DNA from 3 places in the Rhizobium sp. PEPV16 genome. Region 3 is predicted to be linked to each of the others. Evidence: riboswitches for the same ligand, from Rfam matches in the RefSeq annotation. Region 3 holds a riboswitch; each other region holds the start of a gene.
What was found. A riboswitch is a leader RNA that binds a small molecule or an ion and turns the genes downstream of it on or off. The one in region 3 is predicted to bind cobalamin.
Positions count from the first base shown of each region.

Region 1: linked by a shared signal. The riboswitch ahead of nrdH (glutaredoxin-like protein NrdH) and the one ahead of cobU (bifunctional adenosylcobinamide kinase/adenosylcobinamide-phosphate guanylyltransferase) in region 3 are both predicted to bind cobalamin.
Region 2: linked by a shared signal. The riboswitch ahead of bluB (5,6-dimethylbenzimidazole synthase) and the one ahead of cobU (bifunctional adenosylcobinamide kinase/adenosylcobinamide-phosphate guanylyltransferase) in region 3 are both predicted to bind cobalamin.

Region 1 is NZ_VSZV01000196.1:1,820-6,397, reverse strand. Features, by position in the region: gene nrdE (class 1b ribonucleoside-diphosphate reductase subunit alpha) at 1-1,522, opposite strand, end outside; gene nrdI (class Ib ribonucleoside-diphosphate reductase assembly flavoprotein NrdI) at 1,501-1,905, opposite strand; gene nrdH (glutaredoxin-like protein NrdH) at 1,915-2,136, opposite strand; cobalamin riboswitch at 2,412-2,636, opposite strand; gene FY112_RS05320 (heavy metal translocating P-type ATPase) at 2,801-4,578, opposite strand, start outside.
Region 2 is NZ_VSZV01000182.1:4,876-9,453, reverse strand. Features, by position in the region: gene FY112_RS04565 (DUF2865 domain-containing protein) at 1-23, shown strand, start outside; gene FY112_RS04560 (SDR family NAD(P)-dependent oxidoreductase) at 141-887, opposite strand; gene bluB (5,6-dimethylbenzimidazole synthase) at 1,089-1,775, opposite strand; cobalamin riboswitch at 1,818-2,006, opposite strand; gene FY112_RS04550 (methyl-accepting chemotaxis protein) at 2,373-4,247, shown strand; gene FY112_RS04545 (hypothetical protein) at 4,308-4,578, shown strand, end outside.
Region 3 is NZ_VSZV01000160.1:3,254-7,831, reverse strand. Features, by position in the region: partial or broken gene FY112_RS03405 (cobaltochelatase subunit CobN) at 1-242, opposite strand, end outside; gene cobW (cobalamin biosynthesis protein CobW) at 247-1,296, opposite strand; gene cobU (bifunctional adenosylcobinamide kinase/adenosylcobinamide-phosphate guanylyltransferase) at 1,301-1,810, opposite strand; cobalamin riboswitch at 2,187-2,583, opposite strand; gene FY112_RS03385 (chloride channel protein) at 2,843-4,578, shown strand, end outside.

The DNA of each region.
Region 1 (4,578 bases), on a different contig from region 3:
CGGAGCCGTAGAAGATGCGTTCGCGGGCGAGGTAACCGTGCAGGTTCATCTGGCCGAGGCCGATCGCATGGCTCTCGTCATTGCCCTTCTCGATGGAAGGAACCGAGGAGATGTGGCTCATGTCGGAAACAGCCGTCAGCGCCCGGATCGAGGTCTCGATCGTCTTACCGAAATCCGCCGAATCCATTGCCGCCGCGATATTCAACGAGCCGAGATTGCAGGAAATATCCTTGCCGAGATGTTTGTAGGAAAGGTCGTCATGATATTCGCTGGCCTCGCTGACCTGCAGAATCTCCGAGCAGAGATTGCTCATCGAGATGCGCCCGGCGATCGGGTTCGCCCGGTTCACCGTGTCCTCGAACATGATGTAGGGATAGCCGCTCTCGAACTGGATTTCGGCAAGCACCTGGAAGAATTCGCGCGCCTTGATCTTCTTCTTTGAGATGCGGGCGTCATCAGCCATCTCGCGGTACTTTTCCGTCACCGAAATCTCAGTGAACGGCACGCCATAGACGCGCTCCACGTCATAGGGCGAGAACAGGTACATGTCCTCGTTGTTCCTCGCGAGCTCGAAGGTGATATCAGGCACGACGACACCGAGCGACAGCGTCTTGATGCGGATCTTCTCGTCGGCATTCTCGCGCTTGGTGTCGAGGAAGCGCATGATGTCGGGATGGTGGGCATTGAGATAGACCGCACCCGCGCCTTGTCGCGCACCGAGCTGATTGGCATAGGAAAAACTGTCTTCGAGCAGCTTCATGACGGGAATGATGCCCGAGGACTGGTTCTCGATATGCTTGATCGGCGCGCCCGCCTCGCGGATATTCGTCAGCGACAGCGCCACGCCGCCACCGCGCTTCGACAATTGCAGCGCCGAATTGATCGACCGGCCGATCGATTCCATATTGTCCTCGACGCGCAGCAGGAAGCAGGAAACCAGTTCGCCGCGCTGCTTCTTGCCGGCATTGAGGAACGTCGGCGTCGCCGGCTGGAAGCGGCCGGAAATGATCTCATCGACCACGTCGCGGGCAAGGGCCTCGTCGCCGCGCGCAAGCGCCAGCGCCACCATGCAGATGCGGTCCTCATAGCGCTCGAGATAGCGCTTTCCGTCGAAGGTCTTCAGCGTATAGCTGGTGTAGTATTTGAAGGCGCCGAGGAAGGTCGGGAAACGGAACTTCTTGGCATAGGCCTGGTCGAACAGATCCCGCACGAAATTGAAGGAATACTGGTCGAGAACCTCCTGCTCGTAATAGCCCTCGGTGACGAGGTAATCGAGCTTTTCCCGGAGATTGTGAAAGAACACCGTGTTCTGGTTCACATGCTGCAGAAAATATTGCTTGGCAGCCATTCGATCCTTGTCGAGCTGGATCCGCCCCTCATCGTCGTAGAGGTTCAGCATCGCGTTCAGCGCGTGGTAGTCGAGCGTTTCCGCCGCTTTCAGAGGGCGTTCGCCGGCGGGATGAGCAAAGGTGTTATGCGGTTTTGCGCCCGCATCCCGCGTCAGAGGTGTTCCCGTGTCCAAAACCGTTCCATTCCGTGTTTGACGTTGGCGATGTCATCTTCTGTGCCCAGCAGCTCGAACCGGTAGAGGTAAGGCACCTGGCATTTCTGCGAGATGACGTCGCCGACGAGCCCGTATGTCTCGCCGAAATTGCTGTTGCCCGCGGCAATCACGCCGCGGATGTGTCCTCGGTTTTCCGCATCGTTGAGGAAACGGATCACCTGCTTGGGAACGGCACCCTTGCCGCCGTCGCCGCTATAAGTCGGCACGATCAGCACGAAGGGTTCGCGGATATGGAACGCGTCTGCGCCACCTGACGGAATGCGCGCCGCGCGCAGTCCGAGCTTGGCGACGAACCGATGGGTGTTCTCGGATCGGCTGGAATAATAGACGATCAGACCCATCGCCTTTCCTCAGGAAAGTGCGCTGATCATGTCGGGGCGGAAACCGGCCCAATGCTGCTCGCCAGCGATGACGACAGGCGCCTGCATATAGCCGAGGCTGCGGACGCGATCGAGCGCTTTGGCATCCTGCGAGATATCGACGATGTCATAGTCGACTCCCAGGCGGTCGAGGGCGCGATAGGTGGCAGTGCATTGGACGCAGGCAGGCTTGCTGTAGACGGTGATGGTCATAATATTCCTCGTAACGATTGGGACGCAGGACATCGGTCGGAAATCTCTCGATATCCGTCGAAAACACTCTGTATTTTGCAGCGATGCGGCTCGTTCAGCCGCTGGGCGTGATCCGCCCTCTCCTTGACGCGGGTGGTGGCCTGAACTGAGATACTGACATGACTTCACCCCGAAGTGGCTCAATGCGAAGGTTTCGAGGGCGGAGGTTCGGGCCTGCGAAACGCGATGCGGAGATTCCCCGCAGCCATGCAACGCGACCTTCCGGACACCCCGCCCGTGGACGTTTCGTTCGAGGCAGGTCTCCTGGCTCACGGGTCAAAGCGCCTGCCCAGCCTTCCCGGAGCATCATGCTCCAGTGACCTGAAATCGGACAGTTGCTCGCCGCTTACAGTTGCGGGGGCAGCTCCGGCATTGCCGCGCCATGATGGCGAAGCGCACCGAATTCCCGTCTTAGCCGCCGATCCTCACGAATCGACGGAACCTCGAACACTAGATATGGTACGCGAATCGCTGATGACGTCAACAAGTTGTTGTGGCGGCGCAGCAGTGGCGGCAGTGAATTTCACGTGACTGCGTATGATGTGGATAATGAAGCGTTAACGGAAAAGCGCTGTGGAGAACCCATCAGAAAAGAGCCGGCAGAAGCCGGCTCCCGAAACAACATTCATATTTTTATTCGAAGCAACTGCAGCGCGTTGATCGTCACCAGCACGGTGGCGCCGGTATCGGCGAGGATCGCCGGCCAGAGCCCGGTGATCCCGATAATCGTCGTCACCAGAAAGACCGCCTTCAGCCCGAGTGCGATGGTGATATTCTGCAGGATGTTGCGCATCGTGCGTTTGGAAAGTTCGATCATCCGCGCCACGTCGCCGACGCGTCCGTGCAGCACGGCGGCATCCGCCGTCTCCAGCGCCACATCGGTGCCGCCGCCCATGGCGATGCCGATATCGGCCGCGGCCAGTGCCGGAGCATCGTTGATGCCGTCGCCGACCTTGGCAACGACGAAGCCCTGGCGCTTCAATTCGCCGACGACCCGCTGCTTGTCCTCCGGCATCATCTCGCCGCGCCAGTCGATGCCGAGCATGCCGGCAACGGCTGCTGCCGTCCGCTTGTTGTCGCCCGTCAACATCATCGCCTTGACGCCCGCCGATTTGAGGGCAGCGAGCCCGGCCTCGGCATCCTCGCGCGGCTCGTCGCGCATGGCGATCAGGCCGGCCGCAACACCGTTGACGAGCAGCACCGACACGCTCTTGCCCTCGTCGTTCAGCGCAGCGATGCGTGCATCCCGTTCAGCACTGAGCGCCCCGCGCTCACGGGCAGCAGGCGGCGACAGCAGGTCCAGCGTCTCGCCGCCGACTTTGCCACTGACACCCTTGCCCGGCAGCGCTTCCAGCTCGAAGGCCGGCGGCACGGGAACGCCATCCGCTTTGGCGCGGTTGAGGATCGCCAGCGCCAGCGGATGGCTAGAACCCTGCTCCAGCACCGCCGCGCGCGACAGCACCTGCGCCTCGCTCAGGTCAAAGGAAATGATGTCGGTCACCTGAGGCTTGCCTTCCGTCAGCGTGCCTGTTTTGTCGAACGCGACCATCGTCACCTTGCCGAGCGTTTCAAGTACAGCGCCGCCCTTCATCAAGAGGCCGCGCCGCGCACCTGCCGAAAGCGAAGCGGCGATCGCCGCCGGCGTCGAAATGACGAGCGCGCAGGGGCAGCCGATCAAAAGGATGGCAAGGCCCTTATAGACCCATTCGCCCCATGGCCCTGTGAACAGCAGCGGCGGAACGACCGCGACAAGCGTTGCGACCACGACCACGCCGGGCGTGTAATAGCGCGAGAACCGATCGATGAAGCGCTCGGTCGGCGCCTTCGATTCCTGCGCCTCCTCCACCAGCTTGACGACGCGGGCGATGGTATTGTCGGCAGCGGCGGCGGTGACGCGAACCCTCAACACCGCATCGCCATTCACCGTGCCGGCAAAAACGACGGCATCGACGCCCTTGCACACCGGCGTGCTCTCGCCCGTCACCGGCGCCTCGTCGATCGCGCTCTCGCCTGAGATGATGATGCCGTCTGCAGAGATACGGTCGCCAGGGCGAACCATGATAATGGCGCCGACAGCAAGGCTTTCCGCCGGCACTTCCCGCGTCTGGCCATTGTCTTCGAGCAGCGCATTCTTCGGCACCAAGGCCGTCAGCGACTGGATACTTTCGCGCGCCTTGCCCGCCGCCACCCCCTCCAGCAACTCGCCGACGAGGAACAGGAACACGACGGTTGCCGCCTCTTCGCCGGCATTGATGATGACGGCGCCGATGGCGGCGATCGTCATCAGCATCTCGATCGAAAACGGTGTTCCGGAGAAGGCGGCCATGATGGCGCGCCGCGCGATCGGCACCAGCCCGATCAGCACGGCGACGATGAAGGCATAGGACGCGATCGCCGGCACGA
Region 2 (4,578 bases), on a different contig from region 3:
CTCAGCCGCAACAGCAGCGGTGACCGAGCAGCTCAAACGGCGGTGACGAAGCTATCGCGGCGTTGTGCCGGGGTGCTTGAGATAAAGCCGACGTCAGGTGAACTTGCGGCGGGATGTCAATGCGGGTCGCTTGAGCATGGTCAGTAGGTCGTACGACCGCCGCTCAGGTCGAACGTCGATGCGGTGGTGAAGGAGTTCTCTTCGGAGAGCAGCCAGACGACCATCGAAGCGATCTCATGAAGTTCAACAAAACGGTCGCGCGGAATGCGCACGCGCATATATTCGATAAATTCCGGTGTCAGCCCGTCCAATATAGGTGTCTTTGCTGTGGTCGGCGTTACCGCGTTCACGGCGATCCCCGTCTTTGCGAGTTCCTTGCCAAGAGACTTGGTGAAGCCCAGCACACCGGCTTTCGCTGCGCTATAGGCAGCGATGTTCGGATTTCCTTCCTTGCCCGCCACCGAGGAGATGTTCACGATCCGCCCGTAGTCGCGCTTTAACATGACCGGAACGACGTGGCGGCAGCAGTTGAAGGTTCCCGTGAGGCAGACATCGACAACATCTTTCCACTCGATGACATCATATTCAATCGTGGGCTTAACCGGACCGGTAATCCCCGCGGAATTGACGAGGCCGTCGATACGGCCAAAAATCTCCTCGGTCGTCGCCGCCGCGTTTTTCACTGATTGGGGATCTGCAACGTTGACACCGAAAGCGACCGTGCCGGAGCCGAGAGCGGAAGCGCTGTCCTTCGCCATGTTTTCGTTCAGGTCCCAGATGGCCACCTTGCCACCAGACTGGATGACGCGCTCTGCGATCGCGTAGCCGATGCCGCGCGCACCGCCTGTGATCACGATGATGCGTTCCTTCAAGTCGATCATGTTCATTGGGCCGTTATCCTCCGATCGATCCGCCGATAGCCGAATATCATTTGGAATTTCCGGGATTCGCCTTCAGCGTATCGATATAAAAGCCCGGAATAAAGATACCTCGCCCTCGCCCGGCGTCGGCGATACCCCGACATCGGTTTGCTCACCTTGACTGTCAATGGTGTGACTGTGCGATTGAGGCCACGCTCGACCACCACCCTAGGTGTTCAGTCCCCATCCATCATGAAAGACGAGTTCCTCGAGCGGCAGCCGCTGCCGCCAGCCTTTGACGGAGAGTTCCGGCTCGTCATAGAGCCGATCGACGAAACCGGCACAAAGCCAGGCGACCACCTCGATATGCTCGGGTATGCCGAGAATGCTCTTCAGATCGCCTTCGCGAAAAATGCTGACCCAGCCGATGCCGACACCTTCCGCCCGCGCCGCAAGCCAGAGATTTTGGATGGCGCAGACTGTGGAATAGCTATCCATCCTGGAATTGTGCGTGCGCCCTAGCACGACGCTGCCGCTGCGGGTGGGATCGCAGGTCACGCATATGCCGAGCGGCGCCTCAACGATGCCTTCGAGCTTGAGCGAGCGGTAGGCTTGCCGCCGTTCGCCCTCGAACATCAGCGCCGCCTCCTCGTTGGCGCTCGCGAAGGCATCCCGAACGCGCGCCCGCACAGCGGCACTTTTCACCAGAATGAAATTCCACGGCTGCATGAAGCCGACGGAGGGTGCGTGGTGAGCGGCCGTCAGCAGCCGCTGCACAACATCGTCAGGCAAAGGATCGGGTCGAAACTGGCTGCGAACGTCGCGCCGCGTCATGATCGCGTGATAGACGGCCTCGCGTTCGGCCAAGGAAAAACCGGACGCCGCCGAAAGGGCATCCTCATCAAAGGGTCGCATCGTCAAATCCCCAACAACGCAACCGCCCCGCCGTCCGCGCGGATCGGTCTATCTTTGTCAGGCCGGTTTTCTGACTTGGCGTCATCCGTCTGCCGCAGCCTTCCCGGCAAGAAGCCAGTGGCGTGATGAAGCGGCAAACGTCGGCCTTACAGCGTTGGGCACGTTCCGGTCTTGCACCGGATTCCCGATTCTCCCGCCTTACCGGCGGGCACCTGACGGCGCATCTATTTCAGCAAACCGGCGCGGCGGCAAGCCGCGAACCAGATAGTTGATTCCAGCCGCGCGCCAAGCGGTGCCATCTGTCTCTTTTCTTCGGCCGGGGCGTAGGGAACACGGACGCGCGACACACCTCTTCTCCCCAGCGGGGCGAGGCAGATCTCCAGCGGGCGCAATAGCGAAATAACACGCGTGTGCTCCGGCATCCCATTCTACTTTATGATTTATTCACATATCAAATACACACTGCGTTTGCGCGTTTTGGGTTGCTATCCGGACATGGGCATGAGGGCTCGTGATGTGACCGTCAGCGTGGATGCCCGTATTGAGACGCCGGTCGGGAACATCTCCGACTGAGCCGCAATTCTAGGCTGCCGCGGAATGTTCCAATTTTTGAAAACGATGCCTCTGACCGCCAAGCTGGCGGCGATTATCGTTGCCGTCAACCTCTGCGGCATTTCCGCCTTCGCCACCTATACCTGGATGTACGAAACCCGGGCATTGATCGATGGCGCCAAGGCCAACTGGTCAAAGGATGCGGAGCAGTTTGCCTCTCTGGCCGCCGGCGGCGTCAAGTGGGGTAAGGCGAATGCCGTCCGTGAAGCTTATTCGCTCTACCGCGACGACCCTTCGCTCGATCTCGTGCAATTTGCCGCATTCAACGCGGAACCTGCCGCCGTCGACACATGGACACGCGATGGCATCAACGGTTTGCCCGCACCGGCCGATCTGGCCAAGAGCCTCAGTGCAAAGCCGGAAAAAACGACGATCGATGACGGCGGGATATCCGCCGGCGTGGTCACGATCATAGCGCCGCTCCCGCTCGACAAATCAGGAAAAGCCACCGGCTATATCGTCACGAACTGGTCCGTCGAAAAAATCGCTGCTGAAGTCAGGCAGAAGGTTCTCGTTTCGCTGCTCACGCAGTCGCTGATCACCGCCTTGGCCGTCGTCGCCTTCCTTCTCGCCATGCGCAGCCTTGTTGGCCGGCCCATCAGGATCCTCAGTGAGAGAATCAGCGCATTGCAGAAAGGCGATCTGGCCTCTCCCGTCGCCTATAAGGAAAATGGCGACGAGATCGGTTTTCTGGCACGCGCGTTGGAAGTCTTCCGCCACGAGGCAATTGCGAAGGTCGAAAGAGAGCAGGCCGCTGCCGAGCAGAGCGCCTCGCTCGACGCCGAACGGGCGCGCAACACGTTGTTCACGGAAGAGGCCAGCAAAACCCAACGGCTGGTCATGACCGCTCTCGCAAATGCATTGGAAAAGCTTGCCGCCGGCGACTTCTCGATACACCTGGCCGATCTCGGCCCCGAATTCGATAAATTGCGGCAGGATTTCAACAACATGGTCGAAGCGGTCGCGGCCGCGCTGACAGAGATCAAGACCGCGTCCGTGGCGGTCGAAGGTGGGTCAAGCGAGCTGGCCTCCTCCGCAGATCAACTCGCCAGGCGGACCGAGCAACAGGCAGCAGCATTGGAACAGACCGCCGCAGCACTGGATGAGGTGACCACCACGGTCAGAACTTCGTCGCAGCGCGCCGAAAATGCCGGCAAGCTGGTCGAGGAGACAAAGCGGAGCGCCCATGTCTCAGCGACGGTGGTGCGCGATGCAATCGGCGCGATGGACCGTATTCAGACCTCGTCTAGCCAGATCGGCCGCATCATCGGCGTCATCGATGAAATCGCGTTTCAGACGAACCTGCTGGCGCTGAATGCCGGCGTCGAAGCCGCGCGTGCCGGCGAGGCCGGCAAGGGTTTTGCGGTTGTCGCTCAGGAGGTGCGTGAACTCGCCCAGCGGTCGGCAAATGCGGCAAAGGAAATCAAGAACCTTATCAACGTATCCGGCCAGGAAGTTGCCGCGGGCGTCGGGCTGGTGAACGAAACCGGCGACGCCTTGCTGAAGATCGAGGAGCAGATCAACCGCATCAGCGACAGTATCGCTTCCATCGTCCAGTCCTATCGCGAACAGGCGACGGGCCTGCAGGAAATCAACGGTGCGATCAACCAGATGGATCAGGCGACGCAGCAGAACGCGGCAATGGTCGAGGAAACCAACGCGGCCTGCCAGGAACTGCTGCAGCAGGGACGCCTTCTGCAGGACTCGGCCGGCAGGTTCGTCGTCGGCGCATCTACCGCCAGCCAGCCCAAACCCGTTCAAGCTGCCCGCCAACCGCGTCCCGAGCCCAGAGTCTTCACGCAGCGACATGTAGGCAATGCCGCCGTTGCCGCTGCTCCCGGTGCCTGGGAGGAGTTCTGACGTCGTCTGCATCCGATAAGCCGTAGTTCTCAGCAACCTATAATCAGGAAGGAAACACTTATGAAGAAAATCGTGCCCGCATTTCTTTTGGCCTGCGCTGCATTTGCCGTGCCCGTGGGCGTATCCATGGCGCAGGATGCCAAGCTTGCCCCGATCTCCGACTACGTGACGAGCGACGTCAAGCCCTGGCTCAACGACCCTGCCATCATCGAGGCTGTCAAGGCGCAGAACGCTGCCAACGCCAATCTCAGCGCGGGTGATGTTGACGCCCTCGACAATAAGTGGCGTGCCGAAGTCGATGGCTCCGACCACTCGATGATCGACGGCGTGC
Region 3 (4,578 bases):
ATCAGCTTCGCATGCCGCGCGGTGCGCTCGACATAGGTATCGACCGACATCGGATGCTTGAGGCTCATCAGGCTGGCAAGCCGGAGCGAAGGCCCCGCCCCGCGCTCGCGATGGGCGGCTGCGATCGCGGCAAGCTCGCTGTCGGCCGCCGACAGGAACAGGATATCGCCCGGCGTCTGCCCGAGGTCGATTGCCTCCTCGCCGTCGCTGATCGTTCCCTGTTGAGCCAGAAGCAGATGCATCGGGTTACGCCAGCGCTTCGATCGCCGCCCTCACCGCGTCCTGATCCATTTCGTGCAGGCCGATGACGACAAGGCGGGTGGCGCGCTTTTCGCCAGGCGTCCAGGCGCGGTCGAAATAATGGTCGATGCGGCTCCCGACGGCCTGGAGCTGCAGCCGCATCGGCTTGTCGGAGACATCGACGAAACCCTTGAGGCGCAGCACGTCATGGGCTGAAATAACAGTCTTCAGCGACTCGATGAAGCCGGCGGGATCGGCGACCGGGCCGAGTTCGGCGACGAAGCTGTCGAATTCGTCATGGTCGTGCGGCGCACCATCCTCATGCTCCAGCTCGTGATGCGACTTGCGATTGGCGACATCGTCCTCCGTACCGATGCCGAGGCCGAGCAGGATGCCGGCCGACACCTCGCCGTTCCGCGCCTCGATCATCACGGGCTTGCGCACCGTGCGGGAGGCGACCTCGTCGCGCACCCTGATGAGGCCGGCAGCGTCGATCAGGTCGGTCTTGTTGAGCACGATGAGATCGGCGCAGGTCAGCTGATCCTCGAACAACTCCTCGATCGGGCTCTCGTGATCGAGCGATTCATCCTCGGCGCGGCGCGCATCGACGGCATCGTGGTCGTCGGCAAAACGGCCGGCGGCAACAGCGGCGCTGTCGACCACCGTAATAACGCCGTCGACGGTCACCTGGGTGCGAATGTCGGGCCAGTTGAAGGCGGCGACCAGCGGCTGCGGCAGGGCAAGACCTGAAGTCTCGATGACGATATGGTCGGGCCGCTGTTCGCGCTCGAGCAGCTTCGTCATCGTCGGAATGAAATCGTCCGCAACCGTGCAGCATATGCAGCCATTGGTCAGCTCGATGATGTCGTCCTCGGTGCAATTCTCCGCACCGCAGCCCTTCAGCACGTCGCCGTCGACGCCGAGATCGCCGAACTCGTTGATGATCAGGGCAATCTTCCTGCCGCCGGCGTTGGTGAGCAGGTTGCGGATCATCGTCGTCTTGCCGGCACCGAGGAAGCCGGTGATGACGGTTGCGGGAATCTTCTGCTGGTTCATGGACTTAACCCTTCATTTTCAGCGGCAGGCCTGCCGCGATGAAATAAACTTCGGCGGCCTTCGCCGCGATCGATTGGTGCAGCCGGCCGGCATGATCGCGAAAATCCCGCGCCATGCGATTGTCGGGCACGATGCCGAGACCGACCTCATTGGAAACGAAAACGAGCCGCGCTTTCGCGGTGGGCAGGAAATCGGCAAGGGCGACAAATTCCGCCGCCATCTCACGCTCCTCCATCATCAGATTGGTGACCCAGAGCGTCAGGCAGTCGATGAGGACGATGCGCTCCTTGCGGTCGATGGCGGTGAGCTTGCCGACAAGATCGAGCGGCTCCTCATGCGTCGTCCAGGACGGACCGCGATCGGCCTTGTGTTGGGCGATGCGCGCCTGCATCTCCTCGTCCCATGCACGGCCGGTCGCGACATAGTGACGGTCGAGGCCGGTCGCCGTCACGAGGTCTTCGGCGAACCGGGATTTGCCGGAACGTGCTCCGCCGAGGATGAAGGTGGCAGTCATGCTCAAACGCCCCTCAGGGAGAGTGCGTAGCCGTGGCTTGTTCCGAGTGCACCTTTCTCGGCTACTGAGGGTGTGACACCCCCCTCTGTCCTGCCGGACATCTCCCCCACAAGGGGAGAGATTGAATCGCCGAGAGCTTTTCTCCAAACAATTGATGTAGGACGACGGTCGTGCTGCTTGCCGATCTCCCTCCTTGTGGGGGAGATGTCCGGCAGGACAGAGGGAGGGACCCAGCATTCGACATAAGCGGCCGAAAGCACACCTCTTGCAGCACTGCTTGGAGGCGTCGCGCGCGCCGCACCAGGCCGCGCCGAATTCAATCGTTCAGCCAAGACAACCTCCGTGCTGGCAACGGGCATAGTGCCCAGGTGTGGGCTTCTCGCCCGGCACGCATGGCAGGTCTCCTGGCTCGCGGTTATCGGCCGCGATCGGAGCGGACCGGAAACCGGTCGCCCTGATCGTGCCAGCGGATCATCCTCGCCTTCCCGGCTGCATCAGTGAAAAGGTGGACGATTCGTAGATTGAGAGGCGTCCGACCCCGGTTGATCACCATGCATTTCCAGTGGCTTTTCCGGCATGTCGCCCGTCCCGCCCGCTTGCATGATTGCAAGCCGCCGGCCGGAAGGGCTTAGTGCCGGATGGAAGACCCTGACCGCTCTACAGTCGCGGGGTCGGCTGTGATGAAGGCGCCCGGCTTGGGTCCGCCCCGTCACATTCCCTTTTCATCCGGAAGGGCGCAACACCGATCCGGAACCATCCGTTATGTCAGGATGGTCAGTCGACCATCCGTTATCGGGATGGTTAGGCAAGCGCAGGGATGAAGTCAACCGGCCTTGGCGACCGCCCGATCGCCGGCCACGTGACGTGGCCACACAAACACGACTTACCCTACCTTAAATATCGTCATTTATCAGAGACTTACGTCACCGAAATTTATTCCAACCGCCGGCTTTTCGCCGCAATTGCGTCGCAAGCGGACTGCGCGACCATCTCCGCCCTTGACCGGGCCTCTCCCCGCCTAGTTGTCTAGCCATGCTTATGAAATTGGATCGGCGCGGTTTCCGCGCGCTGCGTGTTTTCTTCGATCCGGGACGCCTGAGGGCGCTGACCCGGCGCAGCGAAGTCGGCCTGTCGCTGGCGGGCGCCGTCGTCGGCATCATCTCGGGTCTCGCCGTCACCGGCATGAGCTATGTCTCCAACGAGCTGCACCAGCTGGTCTTCGGCATCGCCGACAGCGAACGGCTGAGCTCGTCCGAGATCGAGAACAAGCTGCTGCTGCTCACCGCCCCCGTCATCGGCGGCGCCCTGCTCGGCCTGCTGCTTTTCGTGCTGGCGAAACGGCGCAAGAAGCCGATGGTCGACCCGATCGAGGCCAATGCGCTGCATGGCGGCCGCCTGTCCCTGACCGACAGCATCATCGTTGCCGTGCAGAACCTGATCTCCAACGGTTTCGGCGCCTCTGTCGGCCTGGAGGCCGGCTATACCCAGCTTGCCGCCGGCCTCGCCTCGAAATTCGGGCTGAAGCTGCAGCTTCGTCGCTCGGACCTGCGCACCCTCGTTGGCTGCGGCGCGGCGGGCGCCATCGCCGCCGCCTTCAACGCGCCGCTGACCGGCGCCTTCTATGCTTTCGAGCTGATCATCGGCACCTATACGATCGTCTCGCTGACGCCTGTCGTCGTCTCCGCCCTTGTCTCCACCCTGATCGCAAGGCTGCTCGCCGGCAGCGATTTCACCATCGATATCGGCAGCTTCGGTTCGGTCGTGCCGGCCGATTATATCCCGGCGCTGCTGCTCGGTGCGTTCTGCGCCGGTGTCGGCATCCTGATCATGCAGGGCGTCGCTTTTGTCGAGGAGCTTGCGCGCAAGAGCTCGATCGCCCCACCCTTCCGCCCGGCACTCGGCGGCATCATCGTCGGGCTCTTGGCGATGATCTCGCCGCAGGTGCTTTCGGCCGGCCACGGCGCGCTGCATCTCAACCTTTCCCGTGACGTGGCAATCCCGACGCTGATCGGCCTCTTCCTTTTGAAATCCTTCGCCTCGGCGATCTCGATCGGCTCCGGCTTCAGGGGCGGCCTGTTTTTCGCCTCTCTGTTCATGGGAGCCCTGCTCGGCAAACTCTTCGCCTATTGCGGCCCCTATTTCGCCGATGCGACGCTGACGCCCGTCATCTATGCCGTGGTCGGCATGAGTTCGCTTGCCGTCGCCGTCATCGGCGGGCCGCTGACCATGACCTTCCTGGCGCTCGAAATCACCGGCGACTTTCCGATCACGGCGCTGGTGCTCGCTGCCGTCATCACCTCCTCGCTGGTCGTGCGTTCGACCTTCGGCTACTCCTTCGCCACATGGCGCTTCCACCTGCGCGGCGAAAGCATCCGCAGCGCCCATGATGTCGGCTGGATCCGCAATCTGACGGTCGACAAGCTGATGCGCGCCGACGTCAAGACGGCAAGGGCGGGCATTTCTCTGGAGGAATTCAAGCAGGCCTTCCCGATCGGCTCGACCCAGCGCGTCATCCTCGTCGAGGAGAGCGACAAATATGCGGGCCTCGTGCTGGTGCCGGAGATTTACGCCAATCCGACCGATGCGCAGGACGAGGGCAAGACGCTTGCCGATTTCATCCACTATCGCAACGATTTCCTGCAGCCGCAGATGAATGCCAGGCAGGCGGCGGCGATCTTCGACAAGAGCGAAAGCGAAGCGCTCGCCGTCGTCAACAACCTGATCGAACGCAAGGTGATCGGCCAGCTCAGCGAAAGCTACACGCTGCG